Linked DNA regions of Nodosilinea sp. E11. Each later gene encodes a partner of the first gene's protein in a complex. Links are inferred from orthologs where the notes say so. Each region holds a gene or a part of one and is shown in the gene's direction. Other genes may lie near its edges.

Region 1 (14,639 bases):
AAACATAATCCTAGCTCTGATGGATTGTTCCTGGGAAGCTAAGAGTATAGCGGCGGGGAGCGCAATAAAATGCCGCCCCCGTTACGGGGGCGGCATCGTCAACAACAGATAATCGACAACTAAGGCTTAGCTTTCGGCGGAGATCAGTTCGCGGCGCTGCTCGGCTTGAATGGTGACCTTGCCAGTATCGTCGACATCGACGGTGGCTGTGTCGCCATCCCCTAGACGGCCAGAGAGAATCTCCTCGGCCAGGGTATCTTCGAGCAGGCGCATAATCGCCCGACGTAAGGGCCGTGCCCCGTAGCTGGGGTTGTAGCCCTCTTCTACTAATCGCTCCTTGAAGCGCTCGGTGACCTGAAGATGAATATTCTTCTCGGTCAAACGAGCAAACACCTCCTTGAGCAGGATGTCGGAGATCTCTTTGACCTCGTCCTTGGTGAGCTGACGGAAGACGATGATTTCGTCGAGGCGGTTGAGGAACTCAGGGCGGAAGTACTGCTTGAGTTCTTCGTTCACCAAGGAGCGGATGCGGTTGTACTGCGATTCGGCCTGGTCTTGCTCAAACTCGAAGCCGAGACCGCCGCCACCCTTCTCGATCACCTTGGAGCCGATGTTCGAGGTCATGATCAGCAGGGTGTTTTTGAAGTCGACTGTGCGGCCCTTGGCATCGGTCAGGCGACCGTCTTCAAGGATTTGCAGCAGCATGTTGAAGACGTCGGGGTGAGCCTTCTCAATCTCGTCGAACAGCACCACAGTATAGGGCCGACGACGCACGGCTTCGGTCAGCTGACCACCTTCGTTGTAACCCACGTAGCCCGGGGGCGAGCCAATCAGCTTGGAAACCGTGTGGCGCTCCATAAACTCAGACATGTCTAGGCGAATCATCGAGTCTTCGGAGCCGAAGAAGTAGGCCGCCAGAGACTTGGCTAGCTCGGTCTTACCAACCCCAGTGGGGCCAGAGAAGACAAAGCTGGCGATGGGCCGGTTGGGGTTTTTGAGGCCGACTCGGGCACGACGGATGGCGCGGGAGATGGCCTTAACCGCTTCGTCTTGGCCAATTAACCGCTGGTGCAGGGTGTCTTCCATGTGCAACAGCTTCTCAGACTCAGACTCGGTGAGCTTGCTCACCGGTACCCCAGTCCAGGAGGCGACGATGTGGGCGATGTCTTCTTCACCGACCACGGGCATGTCTTCGCCCCCGGCGTCTTCGGTAACCTTGTTCTGAGCGATCGCCCGAATTTCGGCCTTGATCTCCATCTCGCGATCGCGCAGTTCCCCAGCTTTGTCAAAGTCTTGGGAGCGCACGGCGTTGTCTTTGTCTTTGAGCACCTGGCGCAGTTCGCGATCGAGCTCCTTCGCTGCCGGGGGCAGCTGGGAGTTGATCAGGCGCACGCGGGAACCGGCTTCATCGATTAGGTCGATGGCCTTGTCGGGCAGAAAGCGGTCGGCAATGTAGCGATCGGAGAGCTTGGCCGCGGCTTCTAGCGCTTCGTCGGCAATCTTGAGCTTGTGGTGCTGTTCGTAGCGATCGCGCAGACCATGAAGAATCTCGATGGTCTCATCGACACTGGGTTCGCCCACCATCACCGGCTGGAAACGGCGCTCTAGGGCGGCGTCGCGCTCGATGTGCTTGCGGTACTCATCGAGGGTGGTGGCCCCAATGCACTGAAGCTCGCCTCTAGCCAGGGCGGGCTTGAGAATGTTGGCGGCGTCGATTGCCCCTTCGGCAGCCCCCGCCCCAATCAGGGTGTGGACTTCGTCGATCACCAGGATGACATTGCCCGCCGTGCGGATCTCATCCATGATTTTCTTCAAGCGCTCTTCAAACTCACCCCGGTACTTGGTACCCGCCACCAGCAGGCCAATGTCGAGGGTGACCACGCGGCGATCTTCGAGGATGTCGGGCACATCACCATTGCCAATGCGCTGGGCCAGCCCCTCGGCGATCGCGGTTTTACCCACACCAGGTTCGCCAATGAGCACCGGGTTGTTTTTGGTGCGGCGACCGAGGATTTGAATCACCCGCTCAATTTCTTTCTGACGACCCACCACTGGATCCAGCTTGCCGTCGGCGGCCATTTGAGTCAGGTTAGAGCCAAATTCGTCTAGGGTGGGGGTCTTGGTGCGACCACCACTGCTTCCGGCAGACACCTCTGCCGTCTCACCCAGCATGCGAATCACCTGGGTGCGCACCTTAGACAGGTCAACGCCCAGGTTTTCGAGAACGCGGGCCGCGACCCCCTCGCCTTCGCGGATCAACCCTAGGAGCAGGTGCTCGGTGCCAATATAGTTGTGGCCGAGCTGACGAGCCTCTTCCAGGGAGAGTTCAAGCACACGCTTGGCTCGGGGGGTAAAAGGAATTTCAACGGCTACGAAGCCGGAGCCACGACCAATAATCTTTTCAACTTCGATGCGCGCATCCTTAAGATTGACGCCCATCGACTTCAAGACCTTGGCGGCTACGCCCGTGCCTTCCCCAATTAACCCCAGGAGAATTTGCTCGGTGCCCACAAAGTTGTGGCCTAACCGACGAGCTTCCTCCTGCGCCAGCATGATGACCTTGATTGCTTTTTCTGTGAAGCGTTCAAACATGATGGTATTAATTACCTGGTGCGTGCCGGATAGGGAAATTCTAGCACAGCGATTTTTATCGGTTGTGCCTTACCAAACAGCCGGTTTACCGACCTTGGGTTGAGTCCTCCCTAAGCTATAGAAACTAGCCGGGATCGCCACTTGTCAACGACTGAATTGTATAAAAAATGTAAATATTCTCAACTTTAAAGGTTGGGGTTTAGGTGCGGTTAACCGATCTTTTTTTCATTACTAATCTGCCATCCCTGGCGGTGTAAACGGCTGCTAGCCAGGGTGCGTCGCTGATGGAGTTGATCGCGGTATTCGGCAGTTTTCAGGGAATTTTGCCAGAGAATCAGGGCATCTTCGCCATTGCTGTAGTAGCGACGTCGGCGGCCTAGGGTATCAAAACCAAAGCTTTCGTAGAGGGCCAACGCCCGGCTATTGGAAGGGCGTACCTCCAACGTAGCGCGGGTTAGGGCGCGATCGCAGGCATCTTCGAGCAAATTCACCAGCAACCACTGCCCCAACCCCCGCCGCTGGTAGCGGGGATCAATCGCCAACACCGTGATATGGGCTTCATCTAAAATCGCCCAGTAGCAGCCCAACCCCATCAGCGTAGGCATTTCGGGGCTGGAAGAGTCGAATAAAGCATCTGGATCCACTGAATCCAAAGGTGTCGGGGTCATAGATAGTTGGGGGCTGGCCATCGAAGCTGTCGATAGATTGGCAGCACCCGTTTGACTACCCTGAGGACTATGCACCAGCATCAGCAGGCAGCTATTGGGGCTATCTAGTTCGCGGCCATAGCCCTCCGCCGACCACAAGCCCCCTAGGGTGCGCTGGTCGAGCGCCACCAAAGCAGCAATATCGTTATGGCTGGGTGGTTGACAGGAAAGATAGCCCACAAGTTTCGATAGTAAATTGCAATTGCAATTGGTTAAATTCCGATTGTTTTAAACGCTTGGGCCTGAAAATCGGCACAGCCCTTAATTGTACACTGGTGCTTGGGGACCATGGCTGAGCTGGGCCATGCTTTACCCCTAGCCGGTTTCCCGACCTGCTCCTTAGCTGTTTAGATCGCAGCTGTTCCAACATCACCCCTGATCACCCCATTTTCTGCGAGCGCAACGTCTATGGTTTCGACTTCTTCTGTACCGGCATCGATGGCCGATAGCCGTCAGTACCTGCCCCCCACTGGCGATAGCTCCCTATCGCCCAACCAGCTGTTGCTGCCGATCACCGCTACGACTACCCCCACCGACCATCTCAGTGTGGGTGGCTGCGATGTGGTCGATCTCGTCGAGCAGTTTGGGTCGCCGCTCTATATTCTCGATGACCATACCCTGCGCACCGCTTGTCGCCAGTACCGCCAGGGGTTTGAGCGCTACTACCCCGGCGAGGCGCTGGTGCTTTACGCCTCTAAGGCCTGGAGCTGCATGGCGGTGTGTGCCGTGGTTACCGACGAAGGCTTGGGCATCGACGTCGTGTCGGCAGGAGAACTACTGACTGCCACTGAAGCTGGCGCGTCTGCGGACAAGATTTATTTTCACGGCAACAACAAGTCTTTTGAGGAGCTGACGCTGGCCGTAGAGGTCGGCTGCCGTATCGTGGTGGACAACTGGCTAGAGCTCAAGTCTCTGGGCGAAATTGCCACTCAGCAGGGCAAAACCGTGCCCATTTTGCTGCGGGTCACCCCCGGCATTGAGTGCCATACCCACGAATACATTCGCACGGGCCACCTTGACAGCAAGTTTGGCTTCGACCCCGACCAGATTGAAGCCGTGTTTGAGTTCCTCGCCGGCCAGCCCCAGATCCAGGCCTTAGGAGTTCATGCCCACATTGGCTCCCAAATTTTTGAGCTGACCCCCCACACCGATCTAGGTGACGTTATGGCCCAGTGGGTGGTCACCGCCCAGCGCTATGGACTCACCCTCACCGAGCTCGATGTGGGCGGCGGCCTGGGCATTCGCTACACCGAGGGCGATGACCCGCCGAGCATAGACACTTGGGTAAAAACCGTGTGCGAGAGCGTTATAGCGGCCTGTGAGGCCAGAAACATACCGTTGCCCAGGCTGCTGTGTGAACCGGGGCGATCGCTCATTGGTTCCGCCTGCGTCACCGCCTACCGGGTCGGTAGCCAGAAAGAAATTCCTGGACTGCGCACCTACGCCTCGGTAGACGGGGGCATGTCTGACAACCCACGCCCGATTACCTACCAGTCGGTCTACCGGGCGCTAGTCGCCAACCGCATGACCGCGCCCCTCAGTGAAACCATCACCCTAGCCGGTAAGCATTGCGAGTCAGGGGATATTCTAATTAAGGACGCGGCTCTACCCGAGTTGAAAAGCGGGGATGTGATTACTATTGCGGGCACAGGTGCCTACAATTACAGCATGGCTTCGAACTATAACCGGGTGCCTCGGCCAGCGGCAGTGCTGGTGGCCGAGGGCGACGCTACCCTGATTATTCGCCGGGAAACTGTGGCCGATCTGCTTCGGCAAGATTGTCTACCCGAAACTCTACGGCCCCAGGCGAAGTCTACCTAAGCCAGCAACCGGTGCTAGCCTTGGGCAGGGTTTTGCCAGGGAGGCTGATCGGGCCGCCCTATCGCACAGCCGCTCAGGCACCATCCTCTAACGCTGCATGATCTACCTCTGGGAGCAATGGCTAACAAACCTAGACCAGGTTAGGTTCGTGCTACAGGCGCTAGATATTGCGCTGGTCTTGCTGCTCAGCTACGTGGTGCTGGTGATCATCGGCGAGAAACGCACGCTGTGGATGGTGCGGGGGCTGATTTTTTTGATGCTGGCAGCGGCGCTGAGCAAGTTTCTAGGGTTAGCCCTGCTGGGTTTTGTGCTCGACAAGCTCGTGATCGGCTCGGCTGTAGCTATGGCCTTTATGCTCCAGGGTGAGTTTCGGCGGCTGCTCGAGCTATTGGGTCAGGGGCGGGTGTGGGAGTTACTTAGCCCCTCCCACGAGACCATGCCCCAGCCTGACAACGTGATTGACGAAATTGTCGATGCGGTGAAAGAACTGTCGCAAAACCGCACCGGGGCGCTGTTGATTCTTGAGATCGACAAGCCGATCGATGAGCGCGACTTTACGGTGCCGGGGGTACGGATCAATGCTGAGGTCTCAAAGGAACTCATTCAAACGATTTTTCAGACCAGCACCCTGCTCCACGACGGGGCTATGCTGGTGCGCGGCGCGCGAATTGCGGCAGCGGGGGTGATCTTGCCTATTTCTGAGCGGGTGGCCTCGCGACAGCTAGGCACCCGCCACCGAGCAGCGATGGGGATTACCGAACGGGTAGAGCATTGTCTTTGTGTTGTGGTATCTGAAGAAACAGGCTCTATTTCACTAGCGGAAGGCGGTATTCTAGATCGGCCTCTGACCAGCAGCCGCCTGCGCAGTATTCTGCGGTCTAAGTTTTCGAAGTCGGTCGATCGCGAGGCAGTAGCTCCCCAACTCAGAAGCCTGGGTCGGCGGCTGGGCAGCCTTGGAGTGACCTACGTGCTGCGCTTGTTTCGTCTATCTTCATCGTCTCCCCGAGAGAAAAAATGACCACCAAGCCTGTTGTTCGCTATGCTCTGCCCGCCGACCTCAAGCCCGATCGCCTACCCCAGCACGTAGCGGTAATTATGGATGGCAACGGGCGCTGGGCCAAACGTCGGGGGCTACCGCGCATTATGGGCCACCGCCGGGGGGTAGACACCCTCAAAATTTTGCTGCGCTGCTGTCGTGACTGGGGCATCGGGGCGCTGACGGCCTACGCGTTCTCCACCGAAAATTGGGGTCGCCCGGTTGAAGAGGTCGATTTTTTGATGGCGCTGTTTGAGCGGGTCCTGCGTCAGGAACTGCTGGAAATGATGGAAGAGAATGTGCGGATTCGCTTTGTGGGCAATCTGGCGGCGCTCCCCTCATCGCTACAAAGCGAGATTCACCAAGCGGTTACCCAAACCCAAGGCAACCACGGCATTGAGTTTACGGTGGCCACTAACTATGGGGGCCGACAGGAGATTGTGCAGGCTTGCCGAGCGATCGCAACTCAAGTGCAGAAGGGCGAACTCAATCCCAGCGAGATTGATGAGGCGCTGTTTAGCCGCCATCTCTACACCTCTGAGATCAGCGATCCTGACCTGCTGATTCGCACGAGCGGCGAAATGCGAATCAGCAATTTTTTGCTGTGGCAGCTGGCCTACGCGGAGATCTATGTCACCGATACGCTCTGGCCCGACTTTGATACCTCGGAGTTTCACCGGGCGATCTATGCCTACCAGCAGCGCGATCGCCGGTTTGGCAAGGTAAAAAGCTAATCCCTCACGCTACCGAGAGCCCATGAACCTCCCGACCTGGATTACCGTTTCTCGCCTGCTGGGCGTTCCGCTGCTGCTAGTGCTGCTCCAGGCTCCGACAACAGCCCAGCGGTGGTGGGCAATGGGGATATTTCTGCTGGCGGCAGGTACCGACTGGCTCGATGGCTATCTGGCCCGCCGACTCAATCAGGTGACCGATTTGGGCAAGTTTCTCGACCCACTGGTAGATAAGCTGCTGGTGCTGGCCCCGCTGCTGATGCTGGTGGAGCTGGGTCAGGTGCCTGCCTGGGGAGTGTTTTTGATTGTGGCGCGAGAGATTACCATCTCAGGCTGGCGGGTCAACCCAGCCATGCAGGGGGGCAAAGTGCCGGGGGCTAACCTGTGGGGTAAGGCTAAGACGGTAGTGCAGATCGCGGCGATCGCCCTGTTAATTGCCCCCCTTCCCCCCGGCTGGGATCTGGCTGCACAACTAATATTCTGGCTAGCGGTGGCCCTCACCCTGGCGTCGGGGCTGGTTTACCTGTGGCCGCAGGATCGCCGTCGCTCCTTGGATTAAGTGGGTTGCCGCTCCGTTGACGATGGGGCGATCGCCTTGAACAAGCAAGCTCCTCTCTCTAGCAACCCTGTCTCTACGGACCTATCTCTACCGAAATGGAGAGAGCAATCCCTGGCCTACTACAGATGGTCAGCCGCGAGTCAGGTCTTAAATTGTAAAAAGACCTTTTGCTAAGGGATTAAGATTATGTCCATTGAAGACCGCGCTCAGGCCACTGCAAAAAATATCGAAGGTAAAATGCAAGCGGCGGTTGGCGAGATTACTGGCGACCCCAAAGACAAGGCTGAAGGGCAAGCCAAACAGCGCCAAGCAGAAGCTACCCACGCTAAAGAAGATGTGAAGGACGCCCTGAAAGACGCTATTGACTAGGGTTGTCTAACATCAGGCTAAATCTTGACTCAAAACGCCACCGGGACCGCAGATTGCGGTCCCGGTGGCGTTTTGGGCTTAATCGAAATTACGGGGGTGTAAAGATCCTGGAAAAGCCGACGCCGCTAGGGCAAAAGGGCAACCCTACCGTATGACCTGTGCATTGCTAAGTTTGATGGGTGGGTGGGTCGCAGTCTGCGAGTTGTCGGTTAGACCAAGAAAGACAATTTCCCCGCCCTCCTATCTTTCTAGCTTTCTAACCCCTCACTCTCCCTAGCCAAGGCGCTATCGTAGGCAAATGAGTGAATATCGGGTAAAACGGATTTCGGCCCCTAAGAAGAAGGCGTCGTGGCGCAATCTGGGCGAATCGCTGGGGATGTATCGCTACGGGCAACGAGCGATCGCCCTGGTGTGGCAGACCGAATGGCGGCTGACCGTGGCCCTAGCGCTACTGACCCTGGTGGCGGGGTTGCTGCCCGCCGCTGTGGCCTACGTTGGCAAGCTAATCGTCGATGCGGTGGTGCAGGCGGCCCAGTCGGGGCTGGCGGCTGACCGCCAGGCCGCTCTGATGTATCTGGCCCTAGAGGCGGTGCTGGTGGCGGTGCTGGCCGGGGCGCGCCAGGGGTTAGGGTTATGCCAGTCGCTGCTGCGGGTGCTGCTGGGGCAGCGGGTCAACCTGATGATTCTCGATAAGGCCCAGACTCTGCCGCTGACTTATTTTGAGGACTCTGAGTTTTACGACAAGATGACCCAGGCGCGGCGAGAGGCCTCGTCGCGCCCTCTGAGCATGGTCAACCGCACCTTTGGGGTAGTGCAGGATGTGCTGTCGTTGCTCACCTTTGGCGGGCTGCTGCTGCAATTTTCGGGCTGGGCGGTGGCGCTGCTAGCGGTGGCCACCCTGCCCGCCTTTGTGGCCGAGACCCAGTTTGCGGGCGAGGCCTTTCGTCTGTTTAAGTGGCGATCGCCCGAAACCCGACAGCAAGTCTATCTAGAAGCCCTGCTGGCCCGAGAAGACTTTGCCAAGGAGGTGAAGTTGTTTGGCCTGGGGCCGCTGCTGATGCAGCGCTATCAAGATATTTTTCAGCGGCTCTATGCCGAAGACCGCAACCTGACGGTGCGCCGCAGCGGCTGGAGCTACGGCCTGGGGCTGCTGAGTACGGCCTCGTTTTACCTGGCCTACTGCTGGATTGTGCTGGAGGCGATCGCAGGCCGCATTTCCCTCGGCGAGCTGACCATGTACCTGACCGTGTTTCGCCAGGGGCAGACCACCTTTGCCAGCACCCTGACGGCGATCGGCGGCATGTACGAAGACGGGCTCTACCTGGCCAACCTCTACGAATTTTTAGAGCAGCCGGTGCCAGAGGATATGGGCACAGCGGTGCGAGGGGTTGACCCCAGCGATGGGCTGCGGTTTGAAGGAGTGTCCTTTAGCTATCCGGGCAGCGATCGCTTGGCTCTAGAAGACGTTTCCTTTCACCTGAGACCGGGCGAAAAAATGGCGATCGTGGGCGAAAACGGCTCCGGCAAAACCACCTTGATCAAGCTGCTCACCCGCCTCTACACTCCCAGCCAAGGGCGGATTCTGCTCGATGGCCGCGACCTGCAAGAGTGGGATAGCGATGTGGTGCAACGGCGCATTGGCGTGATCTTTCAAGACTTTGTGCGCTACCAGTTTAAGGTGGGCGAAAACATCGGCGTGGGCGACGTCACCGACTTTGAAGATGCCCACCGCTGGCAAACCGCCGCCACCAAGGGCACCGCTGCGGAGTTTATTGAGGCTCTGCCCGACGGGTTTGATACCCAGCTTGGGCGCTGGTTTTTTGGGGGCCAAGAGCTATCTGGGGGCCAGTGGCAAAAGATCGCCCTTTCCCGTGCCTTTATGCGCACCAAGGCCGATATTCTCGTGCTCGATGAGCCGACCTCGGCGATGGATGCGGAGGCCGAGACTCGACTGTTTGAGCAGTTTCGCGAGGCCACCCAAGACCAGATGGCAATTTTGATTTCTCACCGATTCTCGACGGTGCGCCGGGCCGACAATATTATTGTGCTGGCCAATGGCAAGCTGATCGAGCAGGGCAGCCATCGAGAACTGCTGCACCAGGATGGGCGCTATGCCCGGCTATTTACCATGCAGGCAGCGGGGTATTTGTAGCCAGTTTTAAGAAGGCTAATATCCCATCCGTATCCCCCCTTAACCCAGATTTTCAAAAGGCCAATTCCGATAGGGTGACATGACATTCGCCCGGCTGAACTAGGGGTCAGCAAGCGGGATTTAGCTCAGCCCTGATGCTGGGGGCGATCGCACCCTAGCGGCCAAAGCACTCACCACCGGCCCAGGTGGGCATGCTAGAACAGCAAAGACCTATGGACAGGGTGAGCCATGGAACGGGGTAGTGGCCGATTTAGATAGCATTGAGCGCTACTGGCTCGATGCCACCGGCATTTCCGATGGCAGCAGTGGCTTTTGTCAATTTGATGGGCCGACCGCGCTACCATAGATGATCGCGTCTTTATCTGGGTTGCGATCGCAGCACCCTGCCCGATGACTGTACCCTCCAGCCCTCAACCCATGAACCAGGCCGAGCGCCACGCCCTAGACCATCAGCTTTCGAAGCGCTACATCGAGCTCGACCCCGATGGTTACTTTTTGATCTATCTCGACGTCGAGCAGGGGCTGATCTGCGCCAAACACTTTAGCAACGTCATTAACGACAAGGGGCTAGCCTGCGACCCCGTGACCGGCAAACCACTGCCCGTGCGCGGCTCGGTCGAACGAGTGCCCACCCGCACCTACAGCGGCCACACTGCCAAAGAACTCTGTATTGCTATTTTTGAAGACCCCGCCACCCCCTGCCCGATCAGCTATCTAGACCATGCGGCCTACCTAGGGCGCGAGTTTATGCGGGCCGAAGCCGCCTTAAATGCCGGAACAGACTACGTTCAAGACTGATGAACCAGGGCCAGCGATCGCTGCCTTCCTGCACCCGGCTCACCCTTGGCCGTGGCAGTAAACAGAACCCTCGGCTAGACTGTCTCCGCGCTAATGCACCCGAGATGCCAGCAGTTGCTCTTCGAGGGCAGCAATGCGGTTGTAGGCAGCCGTTAGCTGGGCCGTCAGCCGTTGAATTTGCACGTCTTGAGAGAATTTAGTTTCGGTATTCTGGCGATCGAGATCGAGGTAGCTGCTATCAAGCAGAATGTCTTTGTGCTCGCAAACGGCATCTAGCCGACCCATCTTTTGCCGGGAGACGCTGCGGTAAGACATTGGGCCAGCCCCCCGCTCATCGGCGGTAATGTCGCAAGCCTGGGTCGCTATCAGCGCAGACACCTGATCGTTGACCTGATCAATCATCTGATGCAGGGCGTCAATCTTATTTGTCAAAAGAATGACTTGGGTTTGGATAGAGTCCATGTGACGCCTGAATTTTTAAATTTCCTCATCATCCTAGACTCACCTCAATAGATTACTAGCCGTCTCCTGAATCATTTAACGTTTATTTGCCTGTGCGGCTCAAGCATTTTCAGGAGCAAAATAAACAAGCTTTTTCTTTCAGGAGAAGCAAAGAAAGGTTTTAACGTGTGAAGGTATTTGATCAAACTGTTACATAACAACAACTATAGCCAAACCCTCCATAAACACATGTTTTAGCTAGAAAAAACCCATATTGGAAAATTTATAGTTCTTGCAGGCAATTTCTGGCTATATCTATAGGGCTGCGGGTCGGGTTGTCTGGGCGGCGGCGGCAGGCTCGGGCGTTATCGCGTTTTCTCTAGCCCTCTGCAACGAAAGTAGGGTGCGATCGGCGGTTAGGGGCTTGCGATCGCGCACCAGTTTCGCTTGCCCGTTGGGCGGGTCGGGCATGAGAACACCTACTCTTCCACTAGCGGTTGCCAGCCCTGGCCTCGGTAGCCGTAGTCAAAGACGTCAGGGTGAAAGATCTCGGCCAAAATTTCGAGGGAATCAACCAGGCGCGGACCAGGGCGATTGAAGTATTGATTGCCGTCAGTAATGTAGATCCGGCCCGTTTGCACCGCCTTGAGCTGCGCCCACTGTGGATGGTTGACCAGCGCCGCACTTTCGCGTCGGGTGATGGCCAGATCGTAGCCGCAGGGCATGATCACAATCACCGCTGGGTCGGCGGTCACCAGGTCATCCCAGCTCATCCAGGGGGAATGTTGACCCACCTGGCCGAAGAGCGATTTACCCCCCGCCAAAGCGACCAGTTCGGGCACCCAGTTGCCCGCCGCCATCAGCGGTTCTGTCCACTCGATACAGGCAACGGTGGGGGTGGTAAGGTCGGTGGTGCGATCGCAACAGGTTTGCACCCGCTGCTTAAGCCCCGCTAAGACAGCCTCTACCTGGGCCTGCCCCGCTTCCCCCAGTAGAGCCACCCCCGTGCTAGAGATGTCGTGCCACACCTCAGCCAGACGGTTGGGGGAGAGAGAAATCACCTTGGGCTGGCTATGGGTGAGTTTGGCAACGGCGGCTTCCACATCACCCAGGCTGACGGCGCAGACTTCGCACTGGGCCTGGGTGATGATGTGGGTGGGCTGAAGTGCCTCTAGCATTTCGATATCGACCCGGTAGACGCTGAGGGCCGAGGTGAGCAGGTCGCTCACCCGCTGATGGATTTCGCCGCTGCTGCCCTCGGGGTTGAATTTGGGCGCAGTGCAAACGGGCAGGGCGGTGACGGCAGGCGGAAAGTCGCACTCGTGGCTGCGACCCACCAAAGAGTCTTCTAGCCCCAATGCACAGACAATCTCAGTGGCGCTGGGGATGAGGGAGATGATGCGGAGGGGCGGTTGGGTCATGGGGAAGGTGCCAATTGAATTTTAGACTTATCCCTAACTTAATTGCCCCCACGCCCCAGTGCAGGAACATGCCCTGACACGCTCCAAACGGTTGTGCCAGTTTGCGTTTAGAGACCGGGTACCTACTGTTTTAATCCAAGACGTTGCTAGCAGCAGCAGGCACTCGGTCTCTTTAGGAGCAGCTACTCAACGAGCAAGGTCTTGGTCATGATCACCATCCATTGGTTGAGTTGGTTGGTTACGTTATCTTCTGGAGACGCTGCGCGAACGGCACTGCTTGGCGGCACGGGGATGGGGTCGCTCCAGTCATTGGGATCGGCGTAGCCGATGGCGTGGAGGATTTTGATGGTGCGATTCTCCGTTCCGGAGACGCTTCGCAAACGATTCCCGCGAGGCTGCCATAGAGCATGTGTGATATTCAAACATCGGTTCTGTTTCCTTTGGTGATGGGAAGAAAACAGAACGCGAAAACCCTAGCCACCCGCAGTTGACGTGCAAACTGGAGTGACCAGGGTACGATCTCCCTAGCCTCGCAATCTGCCCAAGAGACTTGCGGGGTTAGCTGTCGGTTGGTGTTGGTAGCACCTCCCGGCAGCGCCAAGATTTTCGAGTTCTGTACAACGATCGCTCTGCTCGAACGGCTTAACGTAAAAGAGTAATAATACAAAAGCTCTCCGTCAACCGTAGAGGATGGCACGATGCTCTGGCAAATATTTTTAGACAGAATAGTTCTGCCTATCTACCCTTGAGAAGGTTATTATGCAGATTATCTGCTGTATATCTACCCTCTAGGGGGAATTAGGCTGCGAATAATCTGCATATCTACCCTGTAGTAGGAAATTAGGCAGATTAGGTCAGTCCAATAACTTGTTAGGCGGTAGCAGACTCTCTCGGAGCATAAAATTATGGTTAAAGTCAGGGTGGTAAGGTGAGTTTTCGCACTGAGTAGTGATTCAAAATGACTGGAAATCTGACTTTCTCTAAATTCAAGGCTCAAGAGTTCGATTCGATATCTGGACTATTGTGCGAGATTTTCGATACAACAAGGTCAGAACTAGAACTGCTCTACAAAGAAGTAATTAACGATTTCGATGAAGACGGGTGGCCACCTCATTTTGTTAGGCGAGATTTCTTTAAGAGTCAATATCAAGATTTTCAAAAAATATATGAAATATCTCCTTCAATTGCTATAGACTTGCCAAGTCTATTTGAGTTTGATGATGGAATAAACGATAAACCCACGATTGTTATCCTTGGTCAAGATTCCAAGAGTGATCAAGATTCTGAACAGATAAGCCTTGGCACTCCTTATGGTTTACATCACAAGGGTTCTCGTGAAATTCTTGGGCGTACAAAGCTTTACTTTGAGATGATCGTTGCCCTGTTGACCTTGGGCTACAGAGTATATTTGACAGATGTTTATAAAGTCTGGGTTTGTGATCCGAATCGCCCTTACTACGGTGTAAAACTGCCGAGAGTAGATCAAGAAAAGTTTACAAGTACCTTGAAAGTAGAGATTCTGGCTATGGCTCCCGTTGCTCTAGTAACGTGGGGGAAGGAGTCAGCGAATAGCGTTAAGGAATTAGATCTCAACATTCAGCACTTGATTTTTCCTCACCCTAGTGGTGCTGCCAATGGAACTTGGAAAAAGTTGATGAATCAATCTCCTACTCACGAAAATAAACTGGCATACTGGAGTTCTGAGATCTCAAAGGTGTTACCTAAAAGTATCTGATGAGGTTAGCCTCAGTATTAATGATCGCATTCTAAAACATGAATGATAAAGAAATTATTTCTGAATTCATACAAGTCAAAAAAGGCAATGATGGAATTCAGCTCCTTGTTCGCGGTATATTCTGGCTACATCCTCATGAACCCGTATCTAGTTGGACAGTAGCCTTTGTACTCCCGCAAACCTCCTCATCTCAGGAATTGGATTCCAAAATTCAGGAGATTTTAGATAATGAGCAGTACTTTAAAGTTTGCCAGGAATGTGGGAAGCGGAAACCCCG
Region 2 (14,549 bases), 3.3 Mb from region 1 along the record:
GCGGGCAATGCCGACGCTGGGACAGACGTGCATGCGTAGCCCTGGAGCCGCGTTGACCTCGACGATCACCCCATCGACCTCCCGCAGGGGCTTAGAGATATCGGTGGTGACAATGTCAATGCCCGCGATGTCGAGGCCGATGGTCTTGGCAATGCGCTGGGCTACCCAGACGTTGTCGGGGTGAATGTCGTCGGTGCGATCGATGGCGATGCCGCCTGTGCTCAGGTTGGCCGTAGCCCGCAAGTAGCACATTTCGCCCTTGGGCAGCACCGTATCAAGGGTATAGCCCTTGCGATCGAGCAGTTGCCAGGTGGTGCGATCGACTTCAATGCGGGTAAGCAGATTGTCGTGGCCAACGCCCCGCCGAGGATCTTGGTTTGTGACCTCAATCAGCTGCTCAATCGTAGACTTGCCATCACCTACCACGTGGGCCGGCACCCGCTCCGCCACCGCAATCACCCGTCCGTTGATCACCAGTACCCGGTGGTCGCGACCTTGGTAAAACCGCTCAACGATAATGCCACTCGACACCTCTCGGGCAGCTTCGTAGGCTTCTTCGGCGGCGGCGTAGGAGTCGATGTCGATGGTAATGCCGCGTCCGTGATTGCCGTCGAGGGGCTTGATCACGATCGGGTAGCCGCCTACGTCTTCGATGGCGTTTTCCAACTCATCGAGGTAGTAAATTACGGTGCCCCGTGGTACTGGCACCCCAGCACTGCGCAAAATTTGTTTGGTTCCCTCTTTGTCAGAGGCCAGCTCTACAGCCAAAATACTGGTTTTACTGCTGAGGGTGGCCTGTACTCGCTGCTGATAGCGACCGTAGCCAAACTGAATCATCGCCCGAGTCGAGAGTTGCATCCAGGGAATGTCCTGGATTTCGGCCCCGCGCACAATGGCCTCGGTACTAGGGCCGAGGGCAGCGTCAAGTCGAAACTCGGTGAGGTCAGCCAAGTCTTGATCGAGTTCGGCCTTAGAATAGTGACCCGTTTCAATCAGGCTGTTGCACAACCGCACTGCCGCTCGGGCTGCGTAGCGACCGGCCTGCTCATTTTGGTATTCGAACACCACTTGGTACACCCCTGGCTCGGCGGCGCTGCGGGTGCGACCAAAGCCCACGGGCATGCCAGCCATGGTTTGAAGCTCCAGGGCAATATGCTCAACGATGTGACCCATGTAGGTGCCCTGGCGCACCCGACTGAGAAAGCCGCCTCGATGTCCCGGTGAGCAAAAGTGCTCAATAAGACTGGGGAGGGTCTCCACCAGTGCTTCGTAAAACCCAGGGATTTGGTCAGAGGGGCGATCGGCTAAGTCTTCTAGATCTAGCCGCATCAAGATTAAGTTGGGATACCGGATACTCCAGTAGTTTGGCCCTCGTAGAGTCTGAGTTTTAAGAATACGCATAGGCTGTGATAACTCACCAGTCGTAAAACAACGTCAGCTTAGGGTGCTAAATGACTAGCCAGGGTACTAGCTGGATACCCAGCAGAAGAAGGGCTGCTACAGCAAACCTACGGGCAGCGGCCCCCGAGCCTAGCAAAAATCGCTTAGCAGTCTAAGCGGGGTAAGCCCAGTTTAGAGGGCACTCCCGACCGTTTTAACCTGGACGCATCAGGTTTGTGAGGGAATCTAGACATTTGCCTAGAGCACAGCCTGCTATCGGTCTAAAAGTGGCCTAGATGAAACCAGACGATGCAGGCAGTATAACTCTAGCTTAGAGCTCAAGACAGTATCTTATGAGGGTTAATTAGTGCGACTTGACCGGGGATATAACCGATCACCTTGGCTTGTTCTCTACCTATTGGGTGAGAGCCCGAATAAAACCCTGAAGCTCACTTAAAAATCCACCTCGTTTGCCTTTAGTTGGGCCACCCCCTGGAGCCGCTGAGTCAGCGGTTTCACCGGACAAAATGCGATCGAGGGCTTCCCCAGAGGGTTTTTGGGGCACCTCAGCGAGAAGCTGATAGCCGGTTTCGGTGTCTTGCCACACCTGCCAGGGACTGGGGTAAGCGCGCAGCAGCACGGCTCCATCTAGAGGGCGCAGGTAGTAAACCGGCTCTAAGGTACTGAGAAAGCGATCGCGCAGCTGCCGCCCAGCATAGCCGATGCCAATGGTGGCTACATCTTCGAGCTTGGGATTGAGCATAATCACAAAGGCGTCGCCTGCCTGGGCGCACATCTCTTCAACCTGATTGACCTCAATGGAGGAGGGTTCAACAAACAGGTAGGCTTGATCGCCCGGTTCCATCTCGCTGTGGAGTTCGCCAATGCCCCGCACTACAAAATCGGGGTTGCCCCAGTCGCGACGAGCCAGGGCAGCCGATCCCGCATCGGGAAAGTAGATCTTGAAAGTGAGGCCGAGGTCTTGCAGCGCTGGGTAAAATTGCTGGGCTACCGGCAGCCCCTTGAGTTCTGAATACACCAACTCCACCATCATGCGGGGAATTCCCGCCTGAATAGCAGCTTGGGTAGCCGATCTGGCCTGGACAATGGCCTCTTCGAGGCTGGCGGGAACAGCGGTCGCAGCAGAATCCATAGCACCATTCATAGCAACAGTTAGGCGGGAGATAGGGTAAGAGGAGAGAGGGCACGGTGTAACACCTGGCGCAGCACCATCGCCGTCCAGTCGATGTCGGCAGCGGTGGTATGCCGCCCTAGGGTCAGACGAATGCCACAGCGGGCGGCGCGATCGCCATAGCCCATGGCCTTAAGCACCGGGCTGGGGCTGGGTTTGCCGCTATGGCAGGCCGAGCCAGCACTGATGCCAATGCCCGCCAGGTTCATCTCGCGCACCAGGGTACGGCCATTGACCCGATCGCCATCGGCGGCAGTGACGCAAAAACTGACATGGTGCGGTAAGCGATCGCGGCGATCGCCCGAAGGAACCAGTTCCGTCACGTCAGCGAGCTGAGCAAATAGGCGATCGCGCAGGCTCATCAGCCGCAGGGTCTCATGGGGCATTTCGGTGGCCGCTAGGGCCGCTGCCATCCCAAACCCTGCCAGAGCAGGTAAACCCTGAGTACCCGATCGCAGGCCAAACTCCTGTCCCCCACCGCCCAGTAGGGGCAACAATTCTACCCCAGGTCGTACGTAGAGAGCCCCCGCCCCCTGAGGCCCATAGAGTTTGTGGCTAGAGATCGACAGCAGATCAACCGGCAGCGTTTGCACATCGAGGGGTAAGCGCCCCGCCACTTGCACAGCATCGGTGTGAAACAGCGCGCCGTGGTCACGGGCGATTTGCCCCAGCACCTCAATCGGCTGAAGCGTGCCGACCTCGCTCTGGCCGTAGATGATCGATACCAGGGCCGTATTATCGCGCAGAGCAAGGCGCAGGTCGGTGGGGCTAACGCGCCCCTGGGCATCTACCGGCAGCCGGGTCACCTGCCAGCCCATCTGCTCTAACTGCTGGGCCGGTTGCTCAACTGCCGAATGTTCAACCGCTGAAATAATTAGGTGCTGGGGCAATCGGTAGCGGCGGGCCGCCCCGATCACCGCTAGGTTGTCGGCCTCCGTCCCCCCCGCCGTAAACACAATTGCATCGAGAGGGGCATTGACGAGACTGGCCACCTGCGATCGCGCCTGTTCTAGCACCGTAGCCGCCCGACTACCCCACTGGTGAAGACTAGAGGGATTGCCCCACTGCTCGGCCATCGCCGCCTGCATGGCTGCGATCGCCTCCGAGCGAGGAGGCGTAGTAGCGCTGTAGTCTAAATAAATTTGCATAGTCTGCGTCGACGAGAGAACAGCGCGCCCCAGCGGCACAAATTTTATCCTAGCAGGCAGGGTGATTCTAATTATTAGAGCAGCTAAGCCAGACCTGTCAGCCACCAGATAGTAGAGATATCTGTGTATTTACAGTAGATATCTCTGCGTATTTAAGGAACAGTGAATATAGGGATGAGGCCCGTCGCCGCTGCTGACAGGGCCAAATAGTCCCCTCCTCGCTCGGCGGTCAATCAGCCAGGCTGATCTGGAGAAAGTTTTGCGGCGTTTTTGTGGCGTTATGGATCGGCGTTGTAAATATGTGGAGTCGGCAATATGAGTCGTTCGCCATTCACCGTGAGGGATATGGTTGAGGACGAGGCTGAGGGCAGGGGGGCCGGTGCTGAGGCGATCGCTGCGGCCACCGCGATCACCTGCTCCCGCCCGGTCTGGTGCAGTGTGGTGAGCCAGGCCCAACCACAGTCAACCAGGCGTTCTACATTGACTCCTTCGTAGGCGGGTTCAAAGGGGCGCAGACGGTTGACTCCTTCTCCTAGGAGAATGCTGGCCCCTTGCCAGTTGTGGTTGCTCAGATGGTACAGGCCTACCGCAATCTGCAAAATACCCTGGTAAAAAGGTTTGTCAGTGGTGTTTGCTTCCATCCAGATCGCTTCCAATACATCGTGGCAGGCGTAGTAATCACCTTGGTTAAACAGGGTAATTCCCTCCTTTAGACGGGGATCAACACTTTCGGTAGAGCTATTTAAGGCCATGACAATGGTGTAACTGATCCAGAGGGATGGTTCCATCCTAAGGCAGAGGTGTTATCCTCCACTGTGAGTGTGAGGTGTGAGGAAAATTAACATGGTAAGTTCTCCAGTCAGACCGCCGGGCATTGTACCTGCTGACAAACCGAGCAAAGGTACAGAGACCACCGCAGAGCTATCGGCTTTGGGACTAGGTAGATTGCAACTCCCCTCTGGCCCACTATTTGGTACCGACGGTATTCGCGGCAAAGCCGGGGATCTTTTGACGGCTCCTTTGGCTATGGAAATTGGCTATTGGGCTGGGCTGGTTATGCAGGCTGAGGGATTAGCCGAGGGGCCAGTGATTTTAGGCCAAGACTCCCGCACCTCGGGGCCAATGCTGGCTTCGGCACTGTCCGCTGGGCTGACCTCTGCTGGTTTAGATGTATGGCACATTGGGCTGTGCCCGACCCCAGCCGTAGCCTACCTAGCCGAGTCCTGCCAGGCTTTAGGAGGAATCATGATTTCGGCCAGCCACAACCCACCTGCCGACAATGGCATTAAGTTTTTTGGGGGCGATGGTACCAAGCTAGGCAGTACTGTACAGGCCGCTATTGAAGCCGCCTTGCGGGGCCAAGCCAATGGGGTCGCTGCTGTGACCTTGCCCTGGGGACAGTGCTACTACCGGCCTGAGTTGGTCAATCGCTACGCCAGCTTTCTGCATGAACCCCTTCAGCCTGGCCTCGATCTAGCAGGCATGAAGGTGGTGCTCGATATGGCCTGGGGATCAGCCACTCGCCTAGCAGAGCAGGTGTTTTTGGAAGCTGGCGCTGAAGTCATTGCTCTGCATGGTGCTCCCGATGGCGATCGCATTAATGTTGATTGCGGATCGACTCACCTTGAGCCGATCAAAGCGGCGATCGCAGCCCACGGAGCCGATTTGGGCTTTGCCTTTGATGGCGATGCCGACCGGGTAATGGCGGTAGATTCCCAAGGTCGGGTAGTCGATGGCGACTATATTCTCTATCTCTGGGGTCAGCACCTACAAGATCAGGGGCGACTGCCCAATCACACTTTGATCTCTACGGTAATGGCTAATCTGGGCTTTGAGCGCGCCTGGGAAAAGCTGGGAGGCACCCTGGTGCGGACCCAGGTGGGCGACCAAAATGTCTACAGCGAAATGGTTAACCGAGGGGCCAAGCTCGGAGGCGAACAGTCAGGTCATATCCTCTGCCATCACTACAGTCTGACAGGCGACGGCATTCTCACCGCGTTGCATCTGGCGACGTTGGTACAGAGCTTAGGCGGGTCGTTGGCGGCCTTAGTCGATAACAGCTTTCAGACCTACCCGCAGAAACTTCAGAATGTGGCCGTAGTCGATCGCGATCGCCGCCTTAACTGGCAAGACTGCACCCCGGTTTGCCAAGCCGTGGAAGCCGCCGAGCAAGCCATGGGCAACGAGGGTCGGGTGCTAGTGCGCCCCTCCGGCACCGAGCCAGTAATTCGAGTGATGGTCGAAGCCATTGATGCAGACCTAGTCGATCGCTGGACGCAGCATATTGTGCAGTCAGTCAGCCAGCACCTGGCAGTGTAAATCGTTTCCCATACTAACGTTGAGGAACCGCTAAAAAATCGGCGTTGCTGAATAAGGGTATGAATCGAAAATACAATGTCTTCCGTAAAGGTGATGGCCATTCACCTCTACCTAAATTCATGCCTCGATTCAGCAACACCGACTAAAGCGATACAGAAAGCGGCTTATACCAAATCCTACTTGGCTAGCCCCCCATGCCACTGGGCGAACGGCGGTAAGGCCTCAGGCCAAGCCAATGCCCTTACAGGTTGACCGGTTGGGAATCCATTGTTGAGTTCCTTGACGCTGGGCTAACGACTCGACCGGTCTAATGAAAGTTTCTAATTTATTTAAACCAAGTTGGCGGGAGGAGAAAAATTGGACCCGCAGGGTGTACTCGAATAGAATTTCCAAAGATGTTTAACCATTCCTCAAAGATCTTTTCAAAATGAGGCGCTTGTAATAAATTTATTGCTGTCATGCCCAAGCAATTGGTCAAGTGAATTCTGGCCCGACGCCCATCAAAGTTGCTGTAAGCACCATCTAGAATGGTGTAAAAGTCAACAGTCATAACGGAATTCGATGATCCTGAAGTTTGCAAAGATGAGGTGGTTTTCCTGTGTTTCCAGATTCCTGAGTAGGCACAAAACTTTGATGGGGCAAACTTGCGAGAGTAAGGATCAAACACAAAATAGGTGATGGTACGTTGTCCCCATTTGTCTTGAGCAGTAGGATCATGGAGAATTTCGTAGTTCCATTGCCTAAGATTTAGGAAAACTTCAAGAAAATCTCCAGCGAAGTGAAGTCGTCTATCCTGAAGATCAAGAACAAACTCGGATACTGAAATTGCACGAAATATCTCGGCCTTAATGTCAAGTGACTCAACAAGAATGAGTTCTTGAGGTAGATGATTTATTCTTTTGATCTCCCTGGGTGAAAATTGGGGTAGCAGAACAGTTTGAAAGGCATTCATCCCAACCTCTCTCATCAGGGAAATGGAGTTGGCTGCCAAGTTGCGTCTCCCCCTGGTTACATGAGAGCTAACCATGCTAATAAAGGCATCATTTGAGTGCTGCGGCTTAAACAAGTGGGACGTCGCAAACTTGGCATGGTTGGCGACCGGATCAGCCCTGCTAATTTCAAACTCAATCCAAAGCTTTTTGCTATCTTGCTCTCTTTCTAGAAGTATATCCACTCTAGATGAATAGCCCAATACATTAACCAATTCTTTCGGCAATACTTGAACTTCTGAGCGGCACGACCAACCATGAGGAAGTTGTCTAGCGAACTCAGCTTGTAGAAAGGCAGTCAAGTAGCCCATTATCGTTTTATGGCTGCAAACAGGCTAAGCCGGGTCGTTTCGCTAGAATTTGGGCACTTGCAGCTTTAACCCGACACAGGCAAAGCTCAATCCCAGCTTCCATGATAGACCCACCGATTCAAGCGGTTCTGTTCCTATAACTAACTGGGACAGTAGAAGGGCCACGAGTCTCCAGAAAGTATCTAATTGCAACGCTTTGGCAAGATTCATAGATCCTGTCGAGGCGGCGGACAATCGTCGCGATCGCCCAATCTATAGCCGAGACGAACCATAAATGATACTCAGTCAGATGATTATCGTGGCTTGTGCTAGCCTAGTGTATCCTCAAAAGCACTGATGCATAAGGGCTGGAACCTTTACGCATCAGTGCTTTTGCTGTATGGGCGATACTGGTTTCGAACCAGTGACCTCTTCCGTGTGAAGGAAGCGCGCTACCACTGTGCTAATCGCCCTTGGGCTTTATAAGATAGCACATCGTCTGTACAGGTTTAGCAAAAATTTTGTGGTTAAGCCATATTGGGCGGAATAGGGCTAGTTTGCTGGGCTTGTTGCAGCTGAGCTTGAATCAAAGCCTGTACATCTTGGCGACGAATTTCGACACCGTGGCCAATTTTGCCGGGGGTTTCAAAAAAGATCAGGCTGTCGATAGGCTGCATAGCCAGCAGTTGAAAGAGGATGTGCACGACTGGCACCGGCAGTGCCATCACCTGGGGATCGTTGGCGGATTGGCCAGTAGCCGCATCTTGCAGGGTGGGATAGGCATAAACGATATTTTTTTGGCTGTCGGGCTGGGTGCGGTTGCTGAGAGTAGTCATCATCCACCCCTGCTCTAGGGTTTGTAGCACGTAGTACTGCTCGTGCTTGAGCTGGCCTGCGATCGCCTTTAAAGTCGGTGCAATGGTGGTAATGGCGTTAGCGGTTACTCCATCGTCAGGGGCATTTTGTTGGAGAGAGGCGACTTGAGCGTCGAGATCCATTGCGATCACCGGGTATTGAGCAGAAAGGTAGCAGTGCTAGCGACAGATATCCCTAGGTCAATCGGCTGAATTCTCACATCGCCCTTAGACGATTTGTCCATATATTTACGGACAGATGCTAGGATGTTGGACAACTTACAACCTGGGTTATTCTACCGATACGGCTGCTATTTATCTTTCAACTTACCCGAGGCTGGCGTTTTCGACCAGTCTAGCTGAGGTAAGCCTGCTGCCAGGTTGTAGGGGGCTGCATCCACCGCGTCACATACCTGAATATCGCTTCACTGTTTTGTGTAGCTTTTTGAGGATAGCCAGATTGAGTCAGGGTATCTGTACGTTGAGCGTGGATTCGCTTAGCCAGCTTTTCTACCAAGAATTAAAAACCGGCACTGCGGCCCCCGAAACAGGATGTCGGCAGCTTGCCCAGCGTTTGGCCACAGAGGTACAGCGCATCTGTAGCGAGAGCGATCGCATTCAGGCATCGGGCGATGTCGAATCCTGGGCCAAGTCTTTAGGCAAGCATCGTCTAGAGCAGTGTTTTAAGTACTACAACTTAGGATCACGTCAGGGGCGCGTTGAACTGCACAGCACCCTCAGCGCCATTGTCTATCGCTACATCACACCGCCCCAGGTGCAAACCAGCTATCAGGCGCGGTTAGCCCTGATCGAAGACTTCTTACAGATTTTCTACGTCGAAGCGCTCAATGCCTTTCGACGAGAGAATCAGCTAGCCGATCGCTACCAGCCCCGCACCCTGCTAGAACTCGCCGAGTTCATGGCCTTTTCAGAGCGCTACGGCAAGCGCCGCATTCCCCTACCGGGTCGTCGCAGCCAGCAGCTAATCATTCTGCGGGCCCAGACATTCTCTAAGCAGCAGCCCCCAGAGCTCGCGATTGATATTGAGCAAGCCACTGATTACGGCGGTGACGGCGATGATGTGCGCCCGGCGGCCTCCCACCAGCGGGTGCGCGAAGAGATGATCGCCCAGACCGATGATCTACCCGAAAATTCTCTACGGGGCCGGGTGGTCGAAGAGCTGCTGGCGTACCTCAAAGAGCGCAACCAGGACGAATGTGCCGACTATTTCACCCTGCGACTGCTCGACCTACCCACTCAAGAGATAGAGTCGCTGCTCAACCTCACCCCTCGCCAGCGCGACTATCTACAGCAACGGTTTAAGTATCATTTGTTGCGCTTTGCCCTGTCACACCATTGGGAACTGGTGCATGAGTGGCTGGAGGCGGGTCTAGAGACCAACTTAGGCCTGACCCTTCAGCAGTGGCAGCAGTTGCAAGATACGATCAGCGTCAAGCAAACTAAGTTACTAACCCTTAAACAGCAGGGCGTATCCGATGGCGAAGCAGCTAAGATCTTGGCCATGACCCCTACCCAGTTTCAAAAACAGTGGACTAAGCTGCTGGAGCAGGCTTGGGAAATTCGTAACGTTTAAGATCTCTCAAACATCCATCCGGACAGACCGTGCCAGGCCATGAATAGAGACTCAGATATCCCCGAAGACATCCTTCTAAGGCTTTTACTAGAGCCCCTTTCGACGGATGACTCGCCATCAGGAACGCACTTTTTTCCGGCGGTTGATGCTGAGACGGCTGAGCTGGAGGGGCTAGATACTGCACCTACCTCTCAGGTCTACCCTGGCTTTGAGACATCTACTCCAGCATCAGCAACGCCAGGTAACGCCGCGATCGATAGTAACGACACCCCTGTTTTTGACTCTGGAGACCTATCCACTGTGCAACCTCATTTCGAAGCCCTTTTGAAGCGCCGCCTGCGGCAAGAGATTACCCAACGCCCGCCTCTGTTTCCTTGGGAAAAAGGATTGCAAGAGTATCCTGACACCCTAAAGTCTGGCACAGCGTCTATTTGGTTAGACCACCTCAAAAATCTTTCGGTTCCCAGCAGGCTGCCCGAAGAGGTCTTGAGCGATCTATTCAACCAGTGCCAGCAAGCAGTACACGAAATTCGCCAAACCGGACGACGGCTAGTGGTCGCGGTAGAAGAGTTGTTTCCCGACCAGCCCCAAACCCTAGAATATATTGCAGGACTAGTGGCTCGGCCTGCCTATCGCTCGGCCCAGACGCAAACCCTGGCTCAGGTCGATTACGCCACTGCATCCACCCCGCAGCAGGTGGCCCTGGCTATGCTGGCTGCCCAGGGTATTTTTGAAGCCCTGTCGCTAACGGTATCGGCGACCAACCCCACCCAAACGCAAACTTGGCTGGCCACAGCGGGTGCGCTGACAGTGCAGGCTACCTATCAGGCAGCTCCAGATTGTCAGCTTGAGGTGAGGGTGCTGCTGCCGACTAGCGGCAGTTTGGTGCTCACTGCGCTGGGCGATACCCTAGGATCTGAGCGCACAACCCCCGGTGAGTTGGTGTTGCGCTTGGTAGCCGCACCCGGTGCGGTACATCGTTTGGATGTCAGTCTGGAAGGGGAGACTCCGTTAAGCTTTCAGATTGTAGTGGCCGATGATTAACCCTCCCGATTGAGGCAGGTGCAGGCCTCTGCCTTAATCTGGGCAGAGGCTAGTTCAGCGGTTAGCATGGAGGCGACCCTCACCCCGTTGCCGCCATGGTTGCTTCGCGCTGGATAGCCTCGTCTCCTTTGGCTAGGCCGATTCCGCCCCAGGAAATTGAAGATTCTTTGTTACTGCGGGTGCTAGTGCAGGTGCTGGTGACCCTGGGCATTTGCTCGGTGGTAGTGGCGGCGGCGGGGGTCACTCAGGCGTCTTGGTGGAATTTGCTGGCAGTGCCCTTGAGCGCTGTGGGAGCAGCCTTTAGCTGGCAACGCCGCCGCGATCGCAACGTGGCGGTTAAATTCTTTATTGCCATTGGCATGCTGATGGCCTTGGCAGCTTTTTTCTCCCGGTTGATTGAGCAGCCGGGCGATACCCGAATTGTGCTGGCGGAGCTGCTGGTGCAATTGCAGGTGCTACACAGCTTTGACTTACCCCGGCGCAAAGACCTAGGCTACTCGATGATGATTGGCCTAATTTTGCTAGGGGTGGCCGCCACCATTAGCCAGACCTTGGCCTTTGCCCCGCTACTCCTGCTGTTTTTGGCGGTAGCGGTGCCAGTGCTGGGGCTAGATTATCAGTCGCGCCTGGGCTTGGGTGGTGGAGCCTGGGGCAACGTCAAACTGCGACCGACCCTGGGACGATTTCTTGGTCTAGTGGCACTAATCGTGAGTCTGGGCCTGCTGATCTTTTTATTTTTGCCGCGACTGCCGGGATACCAGATTCAGAATTTTCCGGTGAGCTCGGTGATCGACACCCCCGACGACTTTTCGGGCGAAAGCATTATTAACCCGGCCTACCAGCGCAACGGTAACGAAGCTGGCGAGGGGTTTGAGGACGGCGAGGGCGGCACCATTCAGGGCAGCGGCAGCAGCCGAGCCAGCGGTCCCGGTGTGATCGATCTGACGTCTTACTACGGCTTTAACCAGCGCATGAATCAAAATCTGCGGGGCATTATGACCCCCCAGGTGGTGATGCGGGTCAGGTCGCAGGCTCCGGGCTTTTGGCGAGTGCTCGCCTTTGACACATACACCGGTCAGGGGTGGGATATCTCGCGCAATGACGACCCCCAGCGGGTGCGGCGCTGGCGATTTTCCAGCCAGATGTTCTTGCCCATTACCCCCACCTTGGCCCGCTACCGAGAGGTGGTGCAAACCTACACCCTAGTCAGCGAACTGCCCAACCTGATTCCGGCCATGTATCAGCCTAGGGAACTGTACTTTCCTACCCGGGAGGTAGCGATCGATGCCGAGGGCAGTCTGAGGTCGCCAGTTCTCCTGCAAGAGGGTATGACCTATTCAGTCGTGTCGCGGGTGCCCTACCGCGATCGCACCCAGCTGCGCGAGGCCGGTACCAACTATCCGCCCGGCATGCGATCGCACTACCTGCAAGTACCTGACGCTATTCTCGAGCCGGTGCGGGCCAAAACCGAGGAATTGCTGGCCACCTCTCCCACCCCCCTAAGCGATCCCTACGAAAAAGCGCTCTACCTGGCTCAGGCCCTCAAGCAGCGCTACACCATCCAGCCTGAGCTGCCCTTTTTCACCGCTGACCAAGACCTAGTCGAGAGTTTTCTATTTACAACCGAAGGGGGTTACCCCGACCACTTCTCCACCGTGCTGACCGTCATGCTGCGCTCCATCGACATTCCAGCGCGGCTGGTGGCCGGGTTTGGCGAAGGCGACTTCAACCCCTTAACGGGGTTTTACGTAGTGCGCAACACCGATGCCTACGCCATCACCGAGGTTTACTTTCCCCAATACGGCTGGTTTGGCTTTGACCCCATTCCGGGGCACGAACTAATTCCTCCCAGCCTGAGAGAGTACGAAGCCTTTAGCCTAGTGCGGCGGTTTTGGAACTGGCTAGCCGGTTGGTTACCCTCCCCATTAGTGGGCCTTGTCGAAGGCTTGATCACCCTACTCAGTGAGGGATTAGCTTACTTAATCCGCACCTTTAACGCCCTGCTGACCCTAGGCTGGGTTGGCATTATGGTAGGCATTGCCGCCGCCACTGGCCTGGGCTTTGCTAGCTGGCTGGCCTTTTTGGGCCTGCGGCGCGGCTGGCGCTACCAACAACTGCGCCGCATGGCTCCCACCGAACGCCTATATCAACAAATGCTGACCTGTTTTGACCAGCGGGGGCTAGGCAAAACCCCCACCGAAACCCCCCTCGAACACAGCCAACGCCTGTACCAGCAAACCCAACCCCAGCCGGCCCAGGCCGCCAACGAAATTGCCCATGCCTACGTACGCTGGCGCTACGGCGGCGAGCCTCAAAACTTAACGTACCTGGGCGAGAAATTGCGGATCATTCGGCAAAATCGCCCCGAACGTCAGCGGGCAATCCAGCGCTAATCGCGGCCGATCGCTCCAGAGCACCATTGATTTTCCTGGGGTTTCCGCTATGCTCGATCCAAGTTAGAGGTTAGGTATTTAGGTGCCAGAGATCGGCAAAGCCGCTGAGCGTGAACCGTATACCCAAACCCAAAACCTGCTATCCACCTACTCCCCCTCCCCCAACCGTGAGCCTAAAAACCCTCGTCCAAAACTCCCTTAAGTCGCTGAGCGTGACCTCAAACGGCAGCGTGGCCTTCTCCCCCACCCAGTTTGATGCCGATGTCATGACCACCTACGGGCGCTTTCCCATTGCGCTCACTAAGGGCCGAGGCTGTTTTGTGTGGGATAACGAGGGCCGTCGCTACCTCGATTTTGTCGCAGGCATTGCCACCTGCACCCTGGGCCACGCCCACCCAGCCATGGTCGAAGCCGTAACCCGGCAAATTCAGACCCTGCACCACGTCTCAAACCTCTACTACGTGCCCGAACAGGGAGCGCTAGCCCACTGGCTAGTCGAGCATTCTTGCGCCGATAAAGTCTTTTTCTGCAACTCGGGGGCCGAGGCCAACGAAGGGGCGATTAAACTAGCCCGCAAGTATGCCCACACCCAACGAGGCATTGCCAACCCGTTGATTATCACCGCCCAGGCTAGCTTCCATGGCCGCACCCTGGCCACCGTCACCGCCACAGGGCAACCCAAATACCAAAAAAACTTTGACCCGCTGATGCCGGGCTTCGCCTACGTACCCTACAACGATATTGCCGCTCTAGAGGCGCTAGTGGATGAGCTTGACGCCGAAACCCCCCAGGTGGCAGCGATCATGCTTGAAGCCTTACAAGGGGAGGGGGGCGTCTGCCCCGGCGATGTGGCCTATTTCCAACGACTGCGTCAGTTGTGCGATCAGAAAGGCATTCTGCTGATCCTTGACGAGGTGCAGGTGGGTATGGGCCGCACCGGTACCCTGTGGGGCTTTGAGAATCTGGGCATTGAACCCGATATCTTCACCTCTGCCAAAGGATTGGGGGGCGGCATTCCGATTGGGGCGCTGCTGTGCAAAGCAGCCTGCGCGGTGTTTGAACCGGGCGACCACGCCAGCACCTTTGGCGGCAACCCCTTTGCCTGCCGGGTCGGGCTGACGGTATGCGAAACCCTAGAGGCTGAAAATCTACTGAGCAACGTCAAACAGCGCGGAGAGCAGCTAAGAGTTGGCCTACAACGGTTGGTGCAGCAGTATCCAACCCTGCTGGCCCAGGTGCGGGGCTGGGGGCTGATCAATGGCCTCGTGCTTCAGCCGGAGACGGCGATTAAGTCGGTGGATATTGTCAAAGCAGCCATGGGCGAGGGGCTGCTGCTGGTGCCCGCC

Evidence for each region.
Region 2: the proteins of cdaA (region 1) and glmM are in contact, whole or in part, in a crystal structure (PDB 7OJS), measured with the Bacillus subtilis proteins. The link is inferred for Nodosilinea sp. E11 from one-to-one orthologs.

Annotation. Positions count from the first base shown.
Region 1 is NZ_CP136520.1:4,192,778-4,207,416, reverse strand. What follows is about bases 4,277-7,177. They hold cdaA (diadenylate cyclase CdaA), read left to right. Parts: upstream 4,277-5,217; coding sequence 5,218-6,138; downstream 6,139-7,177. Other genes in these bases: pgsA (CDP-diacylglycerol--glycerol-3-phosphate 3-phosphatidyltransferase), read left to right, coding at 6,913-7,177; RRF56_RS20870 (isoprenyl transferase), read left to right, coding at 6,135-6,890; lysA (diaminopimelate decarboxylase), read left to right, coding at 4,277-5,120. Outside these bases: RRF56_RS20890 (ATP-dependent Clp protease ATP-binding subunit), read right to left, coding at 127-2,592; rimI (ribosomal protein S18-alanine N-acetyltransferase), read right to left, coding at 2,802-3,479; more of lysA, read left to right, coding at 3,708-4,276; more of pgsA, read left to right, coding at 7,178-7,446; RRF56_RS20860 (CsbD family protein), read left to right, coding at 7,633-7,815; RRF56_RS20855 (ABC transporter ATP-binding protein), read left to right, coding at 8,114-9,967; RRF56_RS20850 (DUF4346 domain-containing protein), read left to right, coding at 10,358-10,765; RRF56_RS20845 (hypothetical protein), read right to left, coding at 10,856-11,197; RRF56_RS20840 (hypothetical protein), read right to left, coding at 11,522-11,677; RRF56_RS20835 (cobalamin-binding protein), read right to left, coding at 11,686-12,627; RRF56_RS20830 (hypothetical protein), read right to left, coding at 12,810-13,007; RRF56_RS20825 (hypothetical protein), read left to right, coding at 13,586-14,362; RRF56_RS20820 (hypothetical protein), read left to right, coding at 14,401-14,639. UniProt on the Bacillus subtilis protein: One of 3 paralogous diadenylate cyclases (DAC) in this bacteria, catalyzing the condensation of 2 ATP molecules into cyclic di-AMP (c-di-AMP). Upon expression in E.coli leads to c-di-AMP synthesis.
Region 2 is NZ_CP136520.1:937,697-952,245, forward strand. Bases 3,991-6,801 are described here. They hold glmM (phosphoglucosamine mutase), read left to right. Parts: upstream 3,991-4,563; coding sequence 4,564-6,039; downstream 6,040-6,801. Other genes in these bases: RRF56_RS06565 (DUF309 domain-containing protein), read right to left, coding at 3,999-4,472; RRF56_RS06575 (hypothetical protein), read right to left, coding at 6,365-6,801. Outside these bases: cphA (cyanophycin synthetase), read right to left, coding at 1-1,401; RRF56_RS06555 (DUF1995 family protein), read right to left, coding at 1,796-2,533; RRF56_RS06560 (cysteine desulfurase family protein), read right to left, coding at 2,554-3,720; more of RRF56_RS06575, read right to left, coding at 6,802-7,339; RRF56_RS06585 (hypothetical protein), read right to left, coding at 7,846-8,316; heterocyst differentiation protein HetZ, read left to right, coding at 8,660-9,766; RRF56_RS06595 (hypothetical protein), read left to right, coding at 9,806-10,810; RRF56_RS06600 (DUF3488 and DUF4129 domain-containing transglutaminase family protein), read left to right, coding at 10,906-13,203; RRF56_RS06605 (aspartate aminotransferase family protein), read left to right, coding at 13,371-14,549. UniProt on the Bacillus subtilis protein: Catalyzes the conversion of glucosamine-6-phosphate to glucosamine-1-phosphate. Glucosamine-1-phosphate is used for cell wall biosynthesis.